One region of the Pseudomonas sp. Cab53 genome, then DNA from elsewhere that is predicted to be linked to it. Evidence: predicted binding sites of a transcription regulator. Region 1 holds the regulator's gene; each other region holds the start of a gene.

Evidence for each region. Region 1 encodes FliA, which starts transcription of late flagellar genes. Its sites were predicted from a motif close to CTAAAGTTTNNNNNNNNNNNGCCGNTAA; they were not measured.
Region 2: a site for FliA is predicted at 1,547-1,574, ahead of KI241_RS02270 (methyl-accepting chemotaxis protein). Genes of this name have one in related genera too.
Region 3: a site for FliA is predicted at 2,022-2,049, ahead of KI241_RS26540 (methyl-accepting chemotaxis protein). Genes of this name have one in related genera too.
Region 4: a site for FliA is predicted at 1,421-1,448, ahead of KI241_RS15100 (methyl-accepting chemotaxis protein). Genes of this name have one in related genera too.

Annotation. Positions count from the first base shown of each region.
Region 1 covers NZ_AP021902.1:1,723,885-1,728,096, forward strand. Annotated here, with positions in the region: gene flhF (flagellar biosynthesis protein FlhF) at 1-1,182, shown strand, start outside; gene fleN (flagellar synthesis regulator FleN) at 1,297-2,127, shown strand; gene fliA (RNA polymerase sigma factor FliA) at 2,124-2,867, shown strand; gene KI241_RS07525 (chemotaxis response regulator CheY) at 3,028-3,399, shown strand; gene KI241_RS07530 (protein phosphatase CheZ) at 3,419-4,204, shown strand.
Region 2 covers NZ_AP021902.1:525,600-529,811, reverse strand. Annotated here, with positions in the region: gene KI241_RS02285 (acyl-CoA dehydrogenase) at 1-707, shown strand, start outside; gene KI241_RS02280 (cell division protein ZapA) at 843-1,145, opposite strand; gene KI241_RS02275 (hypothetical protein) at 1,142-1,372, opposite strand; gene KI241_RS02270 (methyl-accepting chemotaxis protein) at 1,628-3,253, shown strand; gene KI241_RS02265 (potassium/proton antiporter) at 3,564-4,212, shown strand, end outside.
Region 3 covers NZ_AP021902.1:6,003,498-6,007,709, forward strand. Annotated here, with positions in the region: gene KI241_RS26540 (methyl-accepting chemotaxis protein) at 1-1,911, opposite strand, end outside; gene KI241_RS26545 (LysR substrate-binding domain-containing protein) at 2,099-3,019, opposite strand; gene KI241_RS26550 (NorM family multidrug efflux MATE transporter) at 3,176-4,212, shown strand, end outside.
Region 4 covers NZ_AP021902.1:3,497,017-3,501,228, reverse strand. Annotated here, with positions in the region: gene KI241_RS15110 (ABC transporter permease) at 1-639, shown strand, start outside; gene KI241_RS15105 (TraR/DksA C4-type zinc finger protein) at 967-1,371, shown strand; gene KI241_RS15100 (methyl-accepting chemotaxis protein) at 1,542-3,146, shown strand; gene KI241_RS15095 (DUF2789 family protein) at 3,334-3,570, opposite strand; gene KI241_RS15090 (hypothetical protein) at 3,665-3,901, opposite strand.

The sequences.
Region 1 (4,212 bases):
AACATGGAACTCGAGGACGAGCTGCGCAAGACCCAATCGCGCATCGCCAGTGCCCAGGCCGAACTGAGCCTGCGCAGCAGCGAAGGCGAGGCCGCGCCAGGCACCAATCGTCAATTGTTCGCCGGTCAGCCACTGACCGCCGGCCTGCCGCTGACTGCCGCTGAACCGCTGATCGAGCCTACCCAGGCCGAGCCGCGTCGGCCGGCGCCAGCGCCCGCCGCGCCAGCCCGTGGGGTCGACCCGCGTGCCCTGGACTCGATGCGCTTTGAACTCAACAGCCTGCGCGAACTGATGGAAGTCCAGCTCGGCTCCCTGGCCTGGAACCAGTTGCAAGGCAGCCGTCCGGCCCAGGCCAACCTGTGGCGTCGCCTGCAACGCATCGGTCTGTCCGGTCCGTTGTCCCGCGACCTGCTGGCACTGATCAATGGGATCGAAGAGCCTCGCCAGGCTTGGCGCATGCTGTTGGCACACCTGGCGCGTATGATCGCCACGCCGGACGTCGAGCCACTGGAAGAGGGCGGGGTGATTGCCATGGTCGGTCCTGCCGGCATGGGCAAGACCACCACCCTGGCCAAGCTCGCCGCCCGTTATGTACTCAAGTACGGTGCCCAGAGCATTGCGCTGGTGAGCATGGACAGCTTCCGCATCGGAGCCCAGGAGCAACTCAAGACCCTGGGCCGTATCCTCAATGTGTCGGTGACCCACGTGGACCCGGGCCAGTCCCTGGCCCAGGCGCTGGAGCCTTTGCTGCGCAAGCGCGTCGTGCTGATCGATACCGCCGGCCTGCAAGCCAGCGATCCGGCCCTGCGCCTGCAGCTCGAGAGCCTGGCCGGGCGCGGTATCAAGTCAAAAAATTATCTCGTGTTGGCAACCACCAGCCAGAAACAGGTTCTAACCGCCGCATACCACAGCTACAAGCGCTGCGGGCTGGCCGGCTGCATCCTGACTAAGCTGGACGAAACGGCAAGCCTGGGCGAGGTGTTGAGCCTGGCGATCGGTCATGAACTGCCGGTGGCCTACCTGACCGACGGGCCGCGGATCCCGGATGATCTGCATCTGCCGCGCCGTCATCAACTGGTCAGTCGTGCCGTGAGTGTGCAAATGCAGGAAGAACCCAGCGAAGAAGCCATGGCTGACATGTTCGCTGATATCTACCACAGCCCATCCAAACAGGTCGGCTGAGGTTATCATGAGTATTTTTTGTACCTACATCGATGGTCTGCCATGCATTGTTCCGTGTGAACGCGCAGCCAGTAATGTGGCCTCCGTCTAAGTAAGACAAGGTAAAGAACGAACATGGGCAGCATGCATCCCGTACAGGTGATCGCGGTGACCGGCGGCAAAGGTGGCGTCGGGAAGACTAACGTGTCAGTGAACTTGTCCCTGGCTCTGGCAGAGCTTGGCCGACGGGTCATGCTGCTGGACGCCGACCTGGGCCTGGCGAACGTCGACGTGTTGCTGGGGCTAACCCCAAAGCGCACGCTGGCGGACGTGATCGAAGGCCGCTGTGAACTGCGCGACGTACTGTTGCAAGGGCCTGGCGGGATTCGCATCGTGCCGGCCGCCTCCGGCACCCAGAGCATGGTTCACCTGACCCCGGCCCAGCACGCGGGCCTGATCCAGGCGTTCAGCGACATCGGCGACAACCTCGATGTGCTGGTAATCGACACCGCGGCCGGCATCGGTGACTCGGTCGTCAGTTTCGTGCGGGCCGCCCAGGAAGTGCTGCTGGTGGTCTGCGATGAACCGACTTCCATCACCGACGCCTATGCCCTGATCAAGCTGCTGAACCGCGACTACGGCATGAACCGCTTCCGCGTCCTGGCCAACATGGCGCAGAGCCCGCAGGAGGGACGCAATCTGTTCGCCAAGCTGACCAAGGTCACGGATCGCTTCCTGGATGTCGCCCTACAATACGTCGGCGCCGTGCCCTACGACGAAAGTGTCCGCAAGGCCGTCCAGAAGCAACGTGCCGTCTATGAAGCTTTTCCACGTTCCAAATGTGCGCTGGCGTTCAAGGCAATCGCCCAGAAGGTCGATAGCTGGCCGCTGCCGGCCAACCCGCGCGGGCATCTGGAATTTTTCGTCGAGCGTCTCGTGCAACAAACAGCAGGGCCCGTGCTATGACAGCCAGCAGTTACAACCACCTCTACAAGAAATCGGCACGGGACGCCCAGTACGAGTTGATCGAGCGTTACGCGCCCCTGGTCAAGCGTATCGCCTATCACTTGCTGGCGCGGCTGCCGGCCAGTGTCCAGGTCGAGGACCTGATCCAGGCCGGCATGATCGGCCTGCTCGAAGTGTCGAACAAATACGACGCGAGCAAGGGCGCCAGTTTCGAGACCTACGCCGGTATCCGTATCCGCGGCGCGATGCTCGATGAGGTCCGCAAGGGCGATTGGGCACCGCGTTCGGTGCACCGCAACACCCGCATGGTGAGCGATGCGATCCGTGCGATTGAAGCTAAAACCGGGCGTGACGCTAAAGATCACGAGGTTGCGGCCGAACTCCAGTTGAGTCTCGATGATTATTACGGGATTTTGAACGATACCTTGGGCAGCCGCCTGTTCAGTTTCGACGACCTGTTGCAGGACGGCGAGCATGAAGGGCTGCACGAGGATGGCGCGAGTGCTCACATGGAGCCATCGCGTGACCTGGAAGATGAACGCTTCCAGAGCGCGCTGGCCGAAGCGATTGCCAATTTGCCGGAGCGTGAGCGACTGGTCTTGGCGCTGTACTACGACGAAGAGCTGAACCTCAAGGAAATCGGTGAGGTCCTGGGGGTCAGCGAATCGCGGGTCAGCCAGTTACACAGCCAGTGCGCAGCCCGTTTGCGGGGGCGTTTGGGGGAATGGCGAGCGCGCTGATACGCAGTGCGGGGGCGCTGCGAACGAGGCTGGCAGGTACTGCACGGTCTCACCCGTTGTGCTGCGCGCTGTTGTCGAGCGTTGTGCCGGATTGATTGAAATGGCGCGTTCAGGTGCTGGACGCGTTTAAGACTGCTTGGAGGTCGAATTGGACAAGAACATGAAAATCCTCATCGTTGATGACTTCTCAACGATGCGGCGGATCATTAAAAACCTGTTGCGTGACCTTGGGTTCACCAACACGGCCGAAGCAGATGACGGGACCACTGCGCTCCCGATGTTGCACAGTGGCAACTTCGATTTTCTGGTCACCGACTGGAACATGCCCGGCATGACCGGCATCGACCTGCTGCGCCAGGTGCGCGCTGATGAAAAACTCAAGCACCTTCCCGTGCTGATGGTCACCGCCGAAGCCAAGCGCGAGCAGATCATCGAAGCGGCCCAGGCCGGTGTGAACGGCTACGTGGTCAAACCCTTCACGGCCCAGGCGTTGAAAGAGAAGATCGAAAAAATCTTCGAACGCATCGGCTAACGGCGCCCCGGGGGGAGCTATGGATAACGAATCTTCAATGGGCGATTTCGAATCGACCCTGAAAAAACATGCCCGTGAACTGGTCGAAAGCCTCGAAAAAGGCCGTTTTGGCGATGCGGTTCAAATGATCCATGAGCTCAACCAGACCCGTGACCGTGGTCTGTATCTGGAAGTGGGCAAGCTCACGCGTGAATTGCACAGCGCGATTGTCAATTTCCAGATCGACCCGCGCATGCCGCAGGCCGAGGAAGTCTCGCAGATCACCGACGCCACCGAGCGCCTGGGGTATGTGGTCAAGCTGACCGAAGCGGCGGCCAACCGCACCATGGATTTGGTGGAGAGCGCCACGCCGCTGGTCAATGGCCTGAGCGAGGAAGCCCAGGCCTTGAGCACCGACTGGGGTCGGTTCATGCGTCGCGAGGTGGGGGCCGAGGAGTTTCGCGAGTTGGCCCGCCGGGTCGACGGTTTCCTGACGCGCAGCAGCAGCGAAAACCGCGCCGTCGCCAGCAACCTCAACGACATCTTGTTGGCCCAGGACTATCAGGACCTGACCGGCCAGGTGATCAAGCGCGTGACCCAACTGGTTACCGAAGTGGAAAGCAATTTGCTCAAGCTGGTGTTGATGGCCAGCCAAGTCGACCGCTTTGCGGGCATCGAACACGACCGTGAAGCGATGCTTGCTGAAAAAGATCCACAAAAACATCTCTCTCAGGGTGAAGGTCCGCAAATTCATGCCGATAAAAGAGAAGACGTTGTGTCCGGTCAGGACGATGTGGACGATTTGCTGTCCAGCCTTGGATTTTAGCCTGTTTT
Region 2 (4,212 bases), 1.2 Mb from region 1:
TGTACGCAGCGAGGCTGTTCGACGACACCACCACCCTCAAGAGCGAAGTCGAGCGCCGGCAGGCCCATGAATTGCTGGACCTGCTGACGCCCATCGTCAAATCCTGGCCCTCGGAGTTTTGCCTGAAGGCCAACGAACTGGCGATCCAGATTCTTGGCGGCCACGGCTACACCCGCGAATACCCGGTGGAACAGTATTACCGCGACAACCGCTTGAACCCGATCCACGAAGGCACCCACGGCATTCAGTCCCTGGACCTGCTGGGGCGCAAACTGGCGCAGAACGGCGGCGCCGGTCTCAAGCAGTTGATCCGCCTGGTGGCCGACACCACCGAGCGCGCCCAGGCACACCCGTCGCTGACGCCGTTGCACCAACCACTGGAAGCCCTCGTGGCGCGCCTGCAGACCGTCACCCTCGGGCTGCTGACAGACCTGGCCCAGGGCAAGGTCAACAGCAGCCTGGCCAACTCGGCGCTGTACCTCAAGGTGTTTGGCCATATGGTGATCGGCTGGCGCTGGCTGGAACAGGCAATTCGCGCCGAGGAAGGCCTGGCCAGGGGCAGTGCGGTGGACCAGGACTTCTATAAAGGCAAGCTGCAGGCGGCGCGCTACTTCCTGACGTGGGAGGTGCCGGGTTGTCATCATGAATTGGCGTTGCTTGAAGCGCGGGATGGGACTTGCCTGGAAATGCGGGATGAGTGGTTCTGAGGCTGGGGGCGCTTTCCAATTCTCTGGGGAGTGAGCCTGCTCACGAAGGTGGCCTTAAAGCCAACCTGTTCTTGAGTGAACGCATTTCCCCTGTGGGAGCAGGCTTGCCCGCTCCCACAGGAATCATCGAACCCTTCAGGCCTGCTGAATGGTTTTGGAAATGACATCCACCGTGGCACTGACCTGCTCCTGGTACCGCTCAAGCTCCGCCTGATGCTGCTTCTGCATATCGATCTGCTGCGAACACAGATTCATGGCCGCCAGGACCAACAAACGATCACCGATCAGCGTCGGGTATTTGCGCTTGGTATCGGCCAGCGCAGCCTTGAGCATCGCGGCCGCGTCCAGCAAGGCCTGCTCCTGCCCGGCCGGCGCCTTGATCGAATAATCCTCTCCCAGGATCGAGATGACCGTCACCCCCTCGGCGCCGTGCCTCATGCGCTGACAGGACCGGCGCTAGCGCGCTCGATCAAGGCCTGGATGCGGGCGGCGGCGGTGCCGTGCAGTTCTTCCTGCTCCATCAGGCTCAGTTGCAGACTCTCGTTTTCATCCTTGGCCCTGGCGAGGTCCGCGCTCAGGGTTTCGTTCAGGCCAGTGAGGTGGCGATTCTGTTGCACCAGGTCATTGACCAGTTGCTCCAGCTGGCTGAGGGATGTTTCCAACATATTGATTTCCAGGGTTTTTCAGGGGGCGCGTACGATAAAGAAAAGTCATCGGCGACGCCACGGTTACGGGCAGCGGTGCTTCGCTGACGAGTTTTAGAGACTGCGATTCAGGGATCTGGTTCCTACCCTTCGTCGCGCCACCGCCCTTGAGCCGCGACAAAAGCCCGCAGCGCCCTCAAGACTTCAGGTGCATGACCGATAAGTCCGGTATATCCGTCACAGCCCGCACGGAAGCGCTTCCATCCGGTACTTTCCATGTCTCTACGTAATATGAATATCGCCCCGCGGGCGTTCCTGGGGTTTGCCCTGATCGGCGCCCTGATGCTGATCCTCGGGGTGTTTGCCCTGGCCCAGATGAGCAAGATCCGCACGTCCGGCGAGAACATCGTCCAGAACAGCGTGCCCAGCATCAAGGCCCTGGACGAGTTCACCCAGCTCACCTTGCGCCTGCGGGTGCTGTCCTATCGTCTGCTGGTGAACCGCGAACCGGACATCCAGCAAAAAACCTACGAGCTGTTCGAACAACGCAACCAGCAGATCCGGGCCGCCCAGGCCACCTATGAAAAGCTCATCAGCGCCCCGGAAGAACGGGCCGCCTACGAGCAATACGTGCAACTGCTGGGGCAATACCGTCAGCTCGAAGAGCGGATGAAGACCCTGTCGCGCAATAACCAGATCGATGAGCTGCGCACGCTGCTCAACACTGAGCTGCTGACCAATTCCGATGCCATCAACGTGGTGATCAACCGCCTGATGGAGATCAACAACCAGCAGGCCGAGCACCTCAACCAGAGCGCTGTGCAACAGTATTCAACGGCGTTCACCTGGGTCGTCGCGCTGCTGGTCATCGCCACCGGCCTGACCCTGCTGTTCGCCTGGCTGCTGACCAACAGCATCACCCGGCCGATTGGCAGCGCGCTGCAAGCCGCCGAAGAAATCGCCAAGGGCAACCTGACCCGGCCCGTGCTGGTCGATGGCAGCGACGAAGCCGGTCGCCTGCTGCGGGCGATGGCGACCATGCAGGACAAACTGCGCGACACCTTGCAGCGCATCTCCGGCTCGGCCACGCAACTGGCCTCCGCCGCGGAAGAACTCAACAGCGTCACCGACGAAAGCGCCCGTGGCCTGACCCTGCAAAACAACGAAATCGAGCAGGCCGCGACCGCGGTCAACGAGATGACCAGTGCAGTGGAAGAAGTGGCCCGCAATGCGGTCAGCACCTCCGAGGCCTCGAAGAACGCCACCACCTCCGCTGGCGATGGCCGCGACCTGGTGCAGGAAACCGTCGGTGCCATCGAACGCATGAGCGCCGATGTGCAAAGTACCGCGACGCTGATCGGCAACCTGGCCGACGAATCCCGGGACATCGGCAAAGTACTGGACGTGATCCGCGGCCTGGCCGATCAGACCAACCTGCTGGCGCTCAACGCGGCCATCGAAGCCGCCCGTGCCGGTGAAGCCGGTCGTGGTTTCGCCGTGGTGGCGGACGAAGTGCGCGCCCTGGCGCATCGCACCCAGCAGTCGACCAGCGAAATCGAACGCATGATCGGCAGCATCCAGAACGGCACCGAACAGGCCGTGGATTCGATGCGCAACAGCACCGAGCGCGCCGAGTCGACCCTGAACATCGCCCGTGGCGCCGGCCTGTCCCTGGACACGATCAACACCGCCATCGTCGAGATCAACGAACGCAACCTGGTGATCGCCAGCGCCGCCGAAGAACAGGCGCAAGTAGCTCGTGAAGTCGACCGCAACCTGGTGAACATCCGCGACCTGTCGGTGCAATCGGCCACCGGCGCCAACCAGACCAGCGCCGCCAGTGCCGAACTGTCGCGCCTGGCCGTCGACCTGAACAGCATGGTGGGGCGCTTCAGTCTTTAAGACCCTATCTGCCTTTGTGGCGAGAGCTTCCTGTGGCGAGGGGATTTATCCCCGATCGAGTGCGAAGCGCTCGCCATCGATTTGTATGGCAGCAAAGATTTTGGGGCTGCTTCGCAGCCCAACGGGGATAAATCCCCTCGCCACAAAGGGCAGTACCAATCCCATGGCCGCAGATGGCTATCCAAGGTTTCATCGCTCCCTCGTTCAAAAGCTTTTTTGACAGCAGCGCATTTCAACAGGTTAGAATCGCTGGCACGCAGACTGCATGGTCAGTCTGTGTCCGCCCTTAAGCTTTTCCGGAGTACTGCCTTTGACTGCGACGACCATCAACAGCCTGTTCTTGATCGGCGCGTTGCTGGTGAGTGCGAGCATTCTGGTCAGTTCTCTTTCGTCCCGCCTGGGCATCCCGATCCTGGTGATCATCCTGGCCGTGGGCATGGCAGCCGGTATCGACGGCGCCGGTATTCTGTTCGACAACTACGCCACGGCCTACCTGGTCGGCAACCTCGCCCTGGCTGTCATCCTGCTGGACGGCGGTTTGCGCACCCGGGTCTCGAGCTTTCGCGTGGCGCTCTGGCCAGCGTTGTCGCTGGCCACGGTGGGCGTGCTGATTACCACCGGGCTGACCGGCCTGGCGGCGGCGTGGCTGTTCAACCTCAACCTGATCCAAGGCTTGCTGATCGGCGCCATCGTCGGCTCGACCGACGCCGCGGCGGTGTTCTCGCTGCTGGGCGGCAAGGGCCTGAACGAGCGGGTCAGCGCCACCCTCGAGATCGAGTCTGGCAGCAACGACCCCATGGCGGTGTTCCTGACCGTCACCCTGATCGGCATGCTCGCCAGCGGCGAAACCGGCCTGCACTGGAGCCTGCTCGGACACTTGGTGCGCGAGTTCGGCATCGGTGCGGTACTCGGCCTGGGCGGTGGCTGGTTGATGCTGCAATTGGTCAACCGTATCCACC
Region 3 (4,212 bases), 2.0 Mb from region 1:
GGCCAGGTTGGAGACGACCTGGCGTTGCTCACTGTTGGCCATGGCGATGCTCTGCAAGTTGCTGCTGAGCAAGGTCGCGGTGCTGCTTTGTTCCTGGGTGGCGGTGGTGATGGCGGCGAATTGCTGACCAGCCGAGCGGCTCTGCTCGTCGATGCGTGCCAGGGCCGAAGCAACGTTGGCGTTACGCGACAGGCCTTCCTGCATGAGCAGGTTGCCTTGCTCCATGGTGCTGATGGCGTTGCCGGTTTCCTGCTGGATGCTGTTGATCATGCCGGAAATCTCGTCCGTGGCCTGCCGGGTACGAGACGCCAGGCTACGGACTTCATCCGCCACCACGGCAAACCCACGCCCCTGCTCGCCGGCACGGGCGGCTTCGATGGCGGCGTTCAGGGCCAGCAGGTTGGTCTGCTCGGCGATCGAAGTGATCACGCCAACAATGCCGCCGATTTCCTGGGAACGCTGGCCCAGGGTATTGATGACCGTGGCGGTGCTGTTCAGCGCGCCGGCGATCTGCTCCAGGGACGAAGAGGCTTCATCCATCGAGGTCCGGCCGATCCGCGTCTGCTGGGCGTTTTCCTGGGCCAGGCGTTCGGTGTTGCCCATGTTGTCGGCAATGTTCAACGACGTAGCGCTGAATTCCTCCACCGCGCCGGCCATGCTGGTGATTTCGCCGGACTGCTGCTCCATCCCCTCGTACGCACCGCTGGACAAGCCCGACAGGGCCTGGGCCCGGCTGTTGACCTCCTGGGAGGCCTTGCGGATGTGCTCGACCATGGTCGACAGGGCCTGGCTCATCTGATTGAACGCACGGGCCAGTTGGCCGATTTCGTCGTGACTGGACACGTTCAGGCGCACGCTCAGGTCGCCGGCACCCAACGCTTCGGCCTGGCGCACCAGGTCACCCAGGGGAGCCAGCTTGCTGCGCAGCAGCCACATCGCCGCGCCGACCGCCAGCAACATCGCCAGCAAGCTGCCAATGGCCAGTTGCGTGCCGACGCTCCAGGTCACTTCGCGAATCTCAGCCTTCGGCATGCTCGCCACGACCGCCCACGGTCCGCCTTCGAACGGCACCGCGACGCTGTAGAAATCTTCGGCGGTGTCGCTCCAGAACGCGCCCTTGCCCGGCGTTTTCACCAGGCCCACGACCGTCGTCACCGCCGAATCGAGCGCCTGGACGCCCGCCGGTGGCACCAGCCATTTGTTTTGCTCATCCAGCAGGGCCAGCGAGCCGGTCTTGCCGATGCGGAAACGCTTGAGGTTCTCGAACTGCGCGTTCTGCGCGTCGGTGTAGTCGAACCCCACATAGAGCGCGGCGATGATCTTGCCGCTGCTGTCACGGACCGGGCTGTACTGGGTCATGTAGTAACGACCGAACAGCAGGACACGGCCGATGTAGCTCTGCCCACCCATCAGGCGGGCGTAGGCCGGGCTGGCATGATCGAGCACGGTGCCGATGGCGCGCGAACCGTCCTGCTTGGCCACCGACGTGCTGATGCGGATGAAGTCGTCGCCGCTGCGCACGAATATCGTGGCGGTACCGGCGGTCATCTGCTTGAACTCGTCAACTTCCTTGAAATTGTTGTTCAGCATTTCGCCGCCCAGGTCCAAGCCGGGGGTCTGCACGCCTGCCACGGTCACCGACAGGTCCGGGTGCACGCTCAGGCCCGCGCTGAAGCGTTTTTCGAACAGGCCGGCCAAACGCTGCGTGCTCTCACGCAAGGTGCCGTGGAACGTATTGAGCTGGTCGGCCATCAGGCGCGCTTCGCTGGCCAGGTGTTCTTCACGGGTGGCAAGGTTGGCGGTGTCCAGCGAGCGCAAGGCGAAGACGGTACTGCCGGAGATCACGATCGCCAGTATCACGGCGAGGGCAAGGCCTAGCTGTGAGGCGATCCGGGCACGGGGTTGGGACATGACGGCTCCTGGCCGAGACTCTGGATCATCCTGATCACGTCGCACGCTCGGCATTATTTCGAAATAAGGTAGGTGGTTTGCCCTTTCTGAACGAGGGTTCCATGTTCACGGATTCGGCAGCGCCACCGAATACTTGAGCGATCTGGAAGGAATAATGCCAAGTGGCTAGCACCTGAAGTGCAACGTTTCAGCCAAGACGCTCCACCGCAGGCAGTTGCATGGCCTTGACCTCGCTCTGGAGAAAATCACTGAGCCGCCGCAAACGGTCACCTCCCGGGCGGGTTTTCGGCCACACCAGGTAATAGTGCTCACCGCTGGCGACAGCGGTCGGCCAGGGCAGACTCAAGCGCCCCTGGGCCACATCCTCGGCCACCATCAGCAGATCCCCCATGGAGACACCGTACCCACGCGCGGCGGCAATCATGCCCAACTCCAGGGTGTCGAACACTTGTCCGCCCTTGAGCGACACCTGGTCGGACAAGCCCATGCGCTCCAGCCAACTGCGCCAGTCTCGGCGATCCGGCGTGGGGTGCAGCAACTCGGCCTTGGCCAGTCGCTGCACATCCCAGGGTTGATCGTTCAGCAGATTCGGCGCGCCCACCGGAATCAGTTCCTCGGGAAACAACAGGCTGGCCTCCCAGTCCACGGGAAAATGCCCGTTGCCCAGCAAGACCGCGCAATCGAACGGCTCGGTGTTGAAGTCCACCGCATCGATGTCCATCCAGGCGCTGGTCAGTTGCACTTCGTTGCCGGGCTGCAAATGCCGGAAGCGGCTCAAGCGCGCCAATAGCCAGCGCATGGTCAGGGTCGAAGGCGCCTTCATCCGCAGGATGCCGTCTTCACCGTGCAAGGTATGGCACGCCCGCTCCAAGGCCATGAAGCCGTCGCGCACACCCGGCAGCAGCAACCGCGCCGCTTCGGTCAGTTGCAGGTTGCGCCCGCTGCGATGAAACAAGCGACAGGCGAAATGCTCCTCCAGCGTACGAATATGCCGGCTGACCGCGCTCTGGGTAATCGACAGCTCCTCAGCGGCGCGAGTGAACGAGCTGTACCGCGCCGCCGCTTCGAATGCCCGCAGCGCATAAAGAGGGGGAAGACGACGAGACAAGGGAAAAACTCCGGGAGCGATTGGCACACCCTAACAGAACTTCAGTTGCATGAGTTTTAATCATGTCAGCGATCGTTTTTATCCTTTTGTGCAGACCGTCGTGAACGCCGAGAATCGTTGCTTTACTGCCTCATTCGAACAGGGAGCGTGATGATCATGCGGCATCCGGTGCGTACCGAACTCTGGGCCATCCTGCGGTTGGCGGGGCCGCTGATTGCCTCGCAGTTGGCGCACATGCTGATGGTGCTCACCGACACCGTGATGATGGCGCGCCTGAGCCCTGAAGCCCTGGCTGGAGGCGGCCTCGGGGCAGCCAGTTACTCGTTCGTGTCGATTTTTTGCATCGGCGTGATCGCGGCGGTGGGGACGCTGGTAGCGATCCGCCAAGGCGCGGGAGACATCGAGGGCGCCACCCGCCTGACCCAGGCCGGGCTATGGCTGGCCTGGCTGATGGCGCTGGTGGCGGCTTTGCTGTTGTGGAACCTCAAGCCGGTGTTGCTGCTGTTCGGCCAGACTGAAACCAATGTGCTTTCCGCCGGCCAGTTCCTGCTGGCGCTGCCGTTTGCCCTGCCCGGCTACTTGAGTTTCATGGCCCTGCGCGGCTTCACCAGCGCCATTGGCCGGGCCACGCCGGTGATGGTGATCAGCCTCGGCGGTACGGTAGCCAATTTCCTGCTCAACTACGCCCTCATCACTGGCCTGTTCGGCTTGCCGAAACTGGGCCTGATGGGCATCGGCCTGGTCACGGCGATCGTCGCCAACGGCATGGCCCTGGTGCTGGCCTGGCACATCCACCGGCACCCGGCCTATCGCGCGTACCCGTTGTTGGACGGCCTGTTTCGCCCCAACCGTCAATACCTCAGGGAACTGTGGCGCCTGGGCCTGCCGATCGGTGGCACCTACGCCGTGGAAGTCGGGCTCTTTGCGTTCGCGGCGCTGTGCATGGGCACCATGGGCAGCACACCGTTGGCGGCGCATCAGATCGCCCTGCAGATCGTCTCGGTGGCATTCATGGTCCCGGCGGGCATGTCCTATGCCATCACCATGCGCATCGGCCAGCACTATGGCGCCGGGCAGTTACCCAAGGCGCGCCTGGCCGGGCGGGTCGGGATCGGCTTCGGCGCGGCGGTGATGCTGGCGTTCGCCATGGTCTTCTGGCTGCTGCCCCACGCGTTGGTCGGCCTGTTCCTGGA
Region 4 (4,212 bases), 1.8 Mb from region 1:
GTCGGGCTGTTGGCCGGGGCAATCAACGGCAGCATCATCGCCATCACCGGCATCCCGCCGTTCATTGCCACCCTCGGCATGATGGTCTCGGCCCGTGGCCTGGCGCGCTACTACACCGAAGGCCAGCCGGTGAGCATGTTGTCGGACTCCTACACGGCCATCGGCCATGGCGCGATGCCGGTGATCATTTTCCTGGTGGTGGCGGTGATCTTCCACATCGCCCTGCGTTACACCAAGTACGGCAAGTACACCTACGCCATCGGCGGCAACATGCAGGCGGCGCGCACCTCGGGCATCAACGTCAAGCGCCACCTGGTGATCGTCTACAGCATCGCCGGGCTGCTGGCGGGGTTGGCCGGGGTGGTGGCCTCGGCGCGGGCGGCGACCGGGCAGGCCGGCATGGGCATGTCTTATGAACTGGACGCGATCGCGGCGGCAGTGATCGGTGGCACCAGCCTGGCGGGTGGGGTAGGGCGCATCACCGGGACGGTGATCGGGGCGCTGATTCTCGGGGTGATGGCCAGTGGGTTCACCTTTGTCGGTGTCGACGCCTACATCCAGGACATCATCAAGGGGCTGATCATTGTGGTGGCCGTGGTCATCGATCAGTACCGCAACAAACGCAAACTCAAGCGTTAAACAGCCTTGTAATGCGACAAAGCGCCACGCCTGACCCGCGTGGCGTTGCCATTTGTCTTCTTAATACAGCCATTGCAGCGAATTTCTTGTTATAAACGCACTCCGATGACCGCCGAAAGCGTGTCAGAGAACATTTCTAGGGGTTGTCGGACATTTTCCCTATGTTTTCGGTTGCTGGGGCCTCCACTCGGCCTTAGACTGCCGCCCCTCGTAAATTGAGTGCCGGGTGGCGCTTGGAATAGACGGCGCCTTCCTGACGAGCGTGGCAGCTGCGCTGCGGGACGCTCCATAATTCGCCTTAATGCACGTTTTTTTATAGAGATATCAATGACAAAGGAAAAGTTGCTGGCCATGCCGGCGGATGACTACATGAACGCCGAGCAGCTGGCTTTCTTCACCAAGCTGTTGCAGAACATGAAAGTCGAAACCCACGAGCGCATCGAACAGAACCGAATCGCCATTGAGAGCCTGGACACCCCGGCCGACCCGGCCGACGCTGCTTCCGTAGAAGAAGAGCGCACCTGGCTGGTCAACGCCATTGACCGTGACCAGCGCATGCTGCCGCAACTGGAGCAGGCCCTGGACCGCATCAACGATGACAGCTTCGGCTGGTGCGACGACAGCGGCGAGCCTATCGGCCTCAAGCGCCTGCTGATCAGCCCGACCACCAAGTACTGCATCGAAGCCCAGGAACGCCACGAGCAGATCGACAAGCACCAGCGCCAGGCCTGATCCCGCCTCTTGAAAGATCGCAACCGCGCACCGCAGGTTGCGATCTTCGCTCAATATCTCACCCTCCCTGCCGTTGACCTGATGCAAGAACCGCGACTAATGGACCATGGATAATGGCCCCATAGTGGCGTTTAATGCGCTCATAACAACGATAAGCGTGGGTGACGAACATGGCGACAGAAGGATCTCTGGCGGGTGCGGTGCCGGCCTCGGTACCGGTGACGAAAGGCCTGGCACGCTGGCTGACGCCGACCTTGCAGAGCCTTGCCCTGACCTTGCTGTTGTGTGGCATGACCCTGGGCGGCTGGTCCCTGTACCTGGGCCTGCCGTTGGTGATGCTCATCGTCTGGTTGCCACGCCTGCGCTCGCGGGTGGCCACGGTCCAGGCGCCGGCGACCGACCGGCTGTCCGAGCTGACTCGCGATTTGTCCTATACCACCAGTCATAACGCGCTGTCGGCCGCCGGTGTCGCCTATTCGGTCAAGCAACTGGCCGGCAAGGTCCAGTCGCAACTCGATGCGGCGGCGCGGATCGTCAGCAACGCCGAATCGATGATTGCCACCGAACAGGCGACTTCACACCTCAGCCAGCAGGCCCTGGGTGCCGCCAGCGAGGCCCATCGCAGCAGCGTGGCCGGGCGCAGCGAGCTGGTGGAGTCCATCAGTCGCATGCACCAGCTCAGCCAGCGGGCCAACGACAGTCGCGAGTTGATCGAAGCCTTGAGCGTGCGCAGCGATGAAATCCAGCGGGTCAGCCTGGTGATCCAGTCGATTGCCAGCCAGACCAACCTGCTGGCGCTGAACGCGGCCATCGAAGCGGCTCGGGCTGGCGAGCACGGCCGCGGATTTGCGGTGGTGGCCGATGAAGTCCGCGGCTTGGCCGGACGTACCGCGGCGGCGACCGGCGAGGTTGGGGTGATGGTCGCGGACATCCAGCAGCGCACGGCCCAGGTGGTGGAGCAGATCCGTCAACTGGCCGATGACCTGGACAGCGGCGTGCAGCAGGTCGAGCACACCGGCCAGCACCTGGAGAACATTGCCCGGCTCGCCGAAGGCGTGGAAACCCAGGTCGGCGCTATCGCCCAGGGCACCGACGCCAACCGCGAGCAGCTCGACAGCCTGTTCCATGCCATCGAGCAAATGCGCGGCGACCTGTCCATCAGCGACCAGCAGACCCAGCGCCTGGCCGAGGCGGCGGTGCAGATGGAAGGCCAGGCCGAATCCATCAGCGAACGCCTGGCCGAGGTGGGCCTCGATGACTATCACCAGCGCGTCTATGACCTGGCACGGGAAGGGGCGAGCCAGATTGCCGCGCAGTTCGAGGCCGATATCGACCAGGGCCGCGTCAGCCTGGATGACCTGTTCGACCGCAACTACCAGGCCATTCCCAATACCCAGCCCGCCAAGTTCCAGACCCGCTTCGACCGCTACACCGACCAAGTGCTGCCGCCGATCCAGGAACCGTTGCTCGCCCGGCACGAAGGCCTGGTCTTCGCGATCGCCTGCACCCAGCAAGGCTATGTGCCAACCCACAACAAGGTGTTCAGCCAGCCGTTGACCGGCGATCCCCAGGTGGACACCCTGAACAACCGCACCAAGCGCAAGTTCTCCGACCGCACCGGCATCCGCTGCGGCAGTCACCAGCAACCGGTGCTGTTGCAGACCTACACCCGCGACACGGGCGAACTGATGCACGACCTCTCCGTACCGATCATGGTCAAGGGCCGTCATTGGGGTGGGTTGCGGTTGGGTTACAAGCCTGAGAAGGCGCGTTGACGTTCACTCTATTGAATAAACGCAAAACCCCGTGGCGAGGGGATTTATCCCCGTTGGGCTGCGAGGCAGCCCCAAAAAGGCTGGTTGCAGCCGACCTGATACGCCGCAATGTGTGACCTAGGGGCTGCTACGCAGCCCAACGGGGATAAATCCCCTCGCCACAGGGGCTCAACCGATGGCCTCTAGGTTATTTACCGTCGTGCAAACGCACGTTCAGTTGGTCCACCAGGACCGCCTCTTCGCCGTCGGCCAGCAGCCATTCACGCAGCAGGGCTTTCTGCTGATCCGACCAGAAGTCGGCCTCCACCAGCTTGATCTCCGGTGCCAGCGGGTGGGCCACGATGAAATCGTCGATGGCTTTGCCGTCCGAGGGCAGGCCGAGTTGGTCGAACAGGGTACTGAGCTCGTGTGAAGGCTGTTCCATGGGGTTCTCCTTTGGCGGGCGCCGTCATGACGCCTGGGTTGCTTCTTTCTATCAGAGACAAGCGAGCGCCAGGAGTTCGATCGACATCAGGCCTTCAAGCACTCTGTTCGAGACGCCTGGCCAGGTAGCAGGCCTCGTTATGGTCGGTGCGGAAACCTCTTACACGCCCAGTGGATGTTTCTTCAATGTGAAAGAAACACTTTCCGGCCAGGACAACTCGATAACGCGGTTGAATCAACGAAATGGGCAGGTAATCGACACCGTCGAAGGTATCGGCTGTGTCGACGACACAAGGGACGATAGGGGGCCGGAGCGGGATGAAAATAGCCATGCGAATTCCTTTTCTAGGGTTTACCGACGAATTGTCGAGTGCTGCGAGTAGTCTCCACGCCTTCGGCTGCTCTAGAATCGGCAGTGTCGTGTAGACGGCTGCGCCTATCTAAAGCAATTTTTTTTGGGCTCGATGTCAGAAAAATGCTTTTCTAAGTGAGAAATTTCCCTAAAGTTAGTCGTCCCACTTTTCCGATGCTCAGCGTGGCGTTTTCCTTCAGCCTCTGACGCCCCCTCGGGAAAGACGGCGAGCGCGGCAACCTTTAGTCTGCTCTCGGCCGGGGATGGGGTGCGCCGTTCATTTCGAATTTC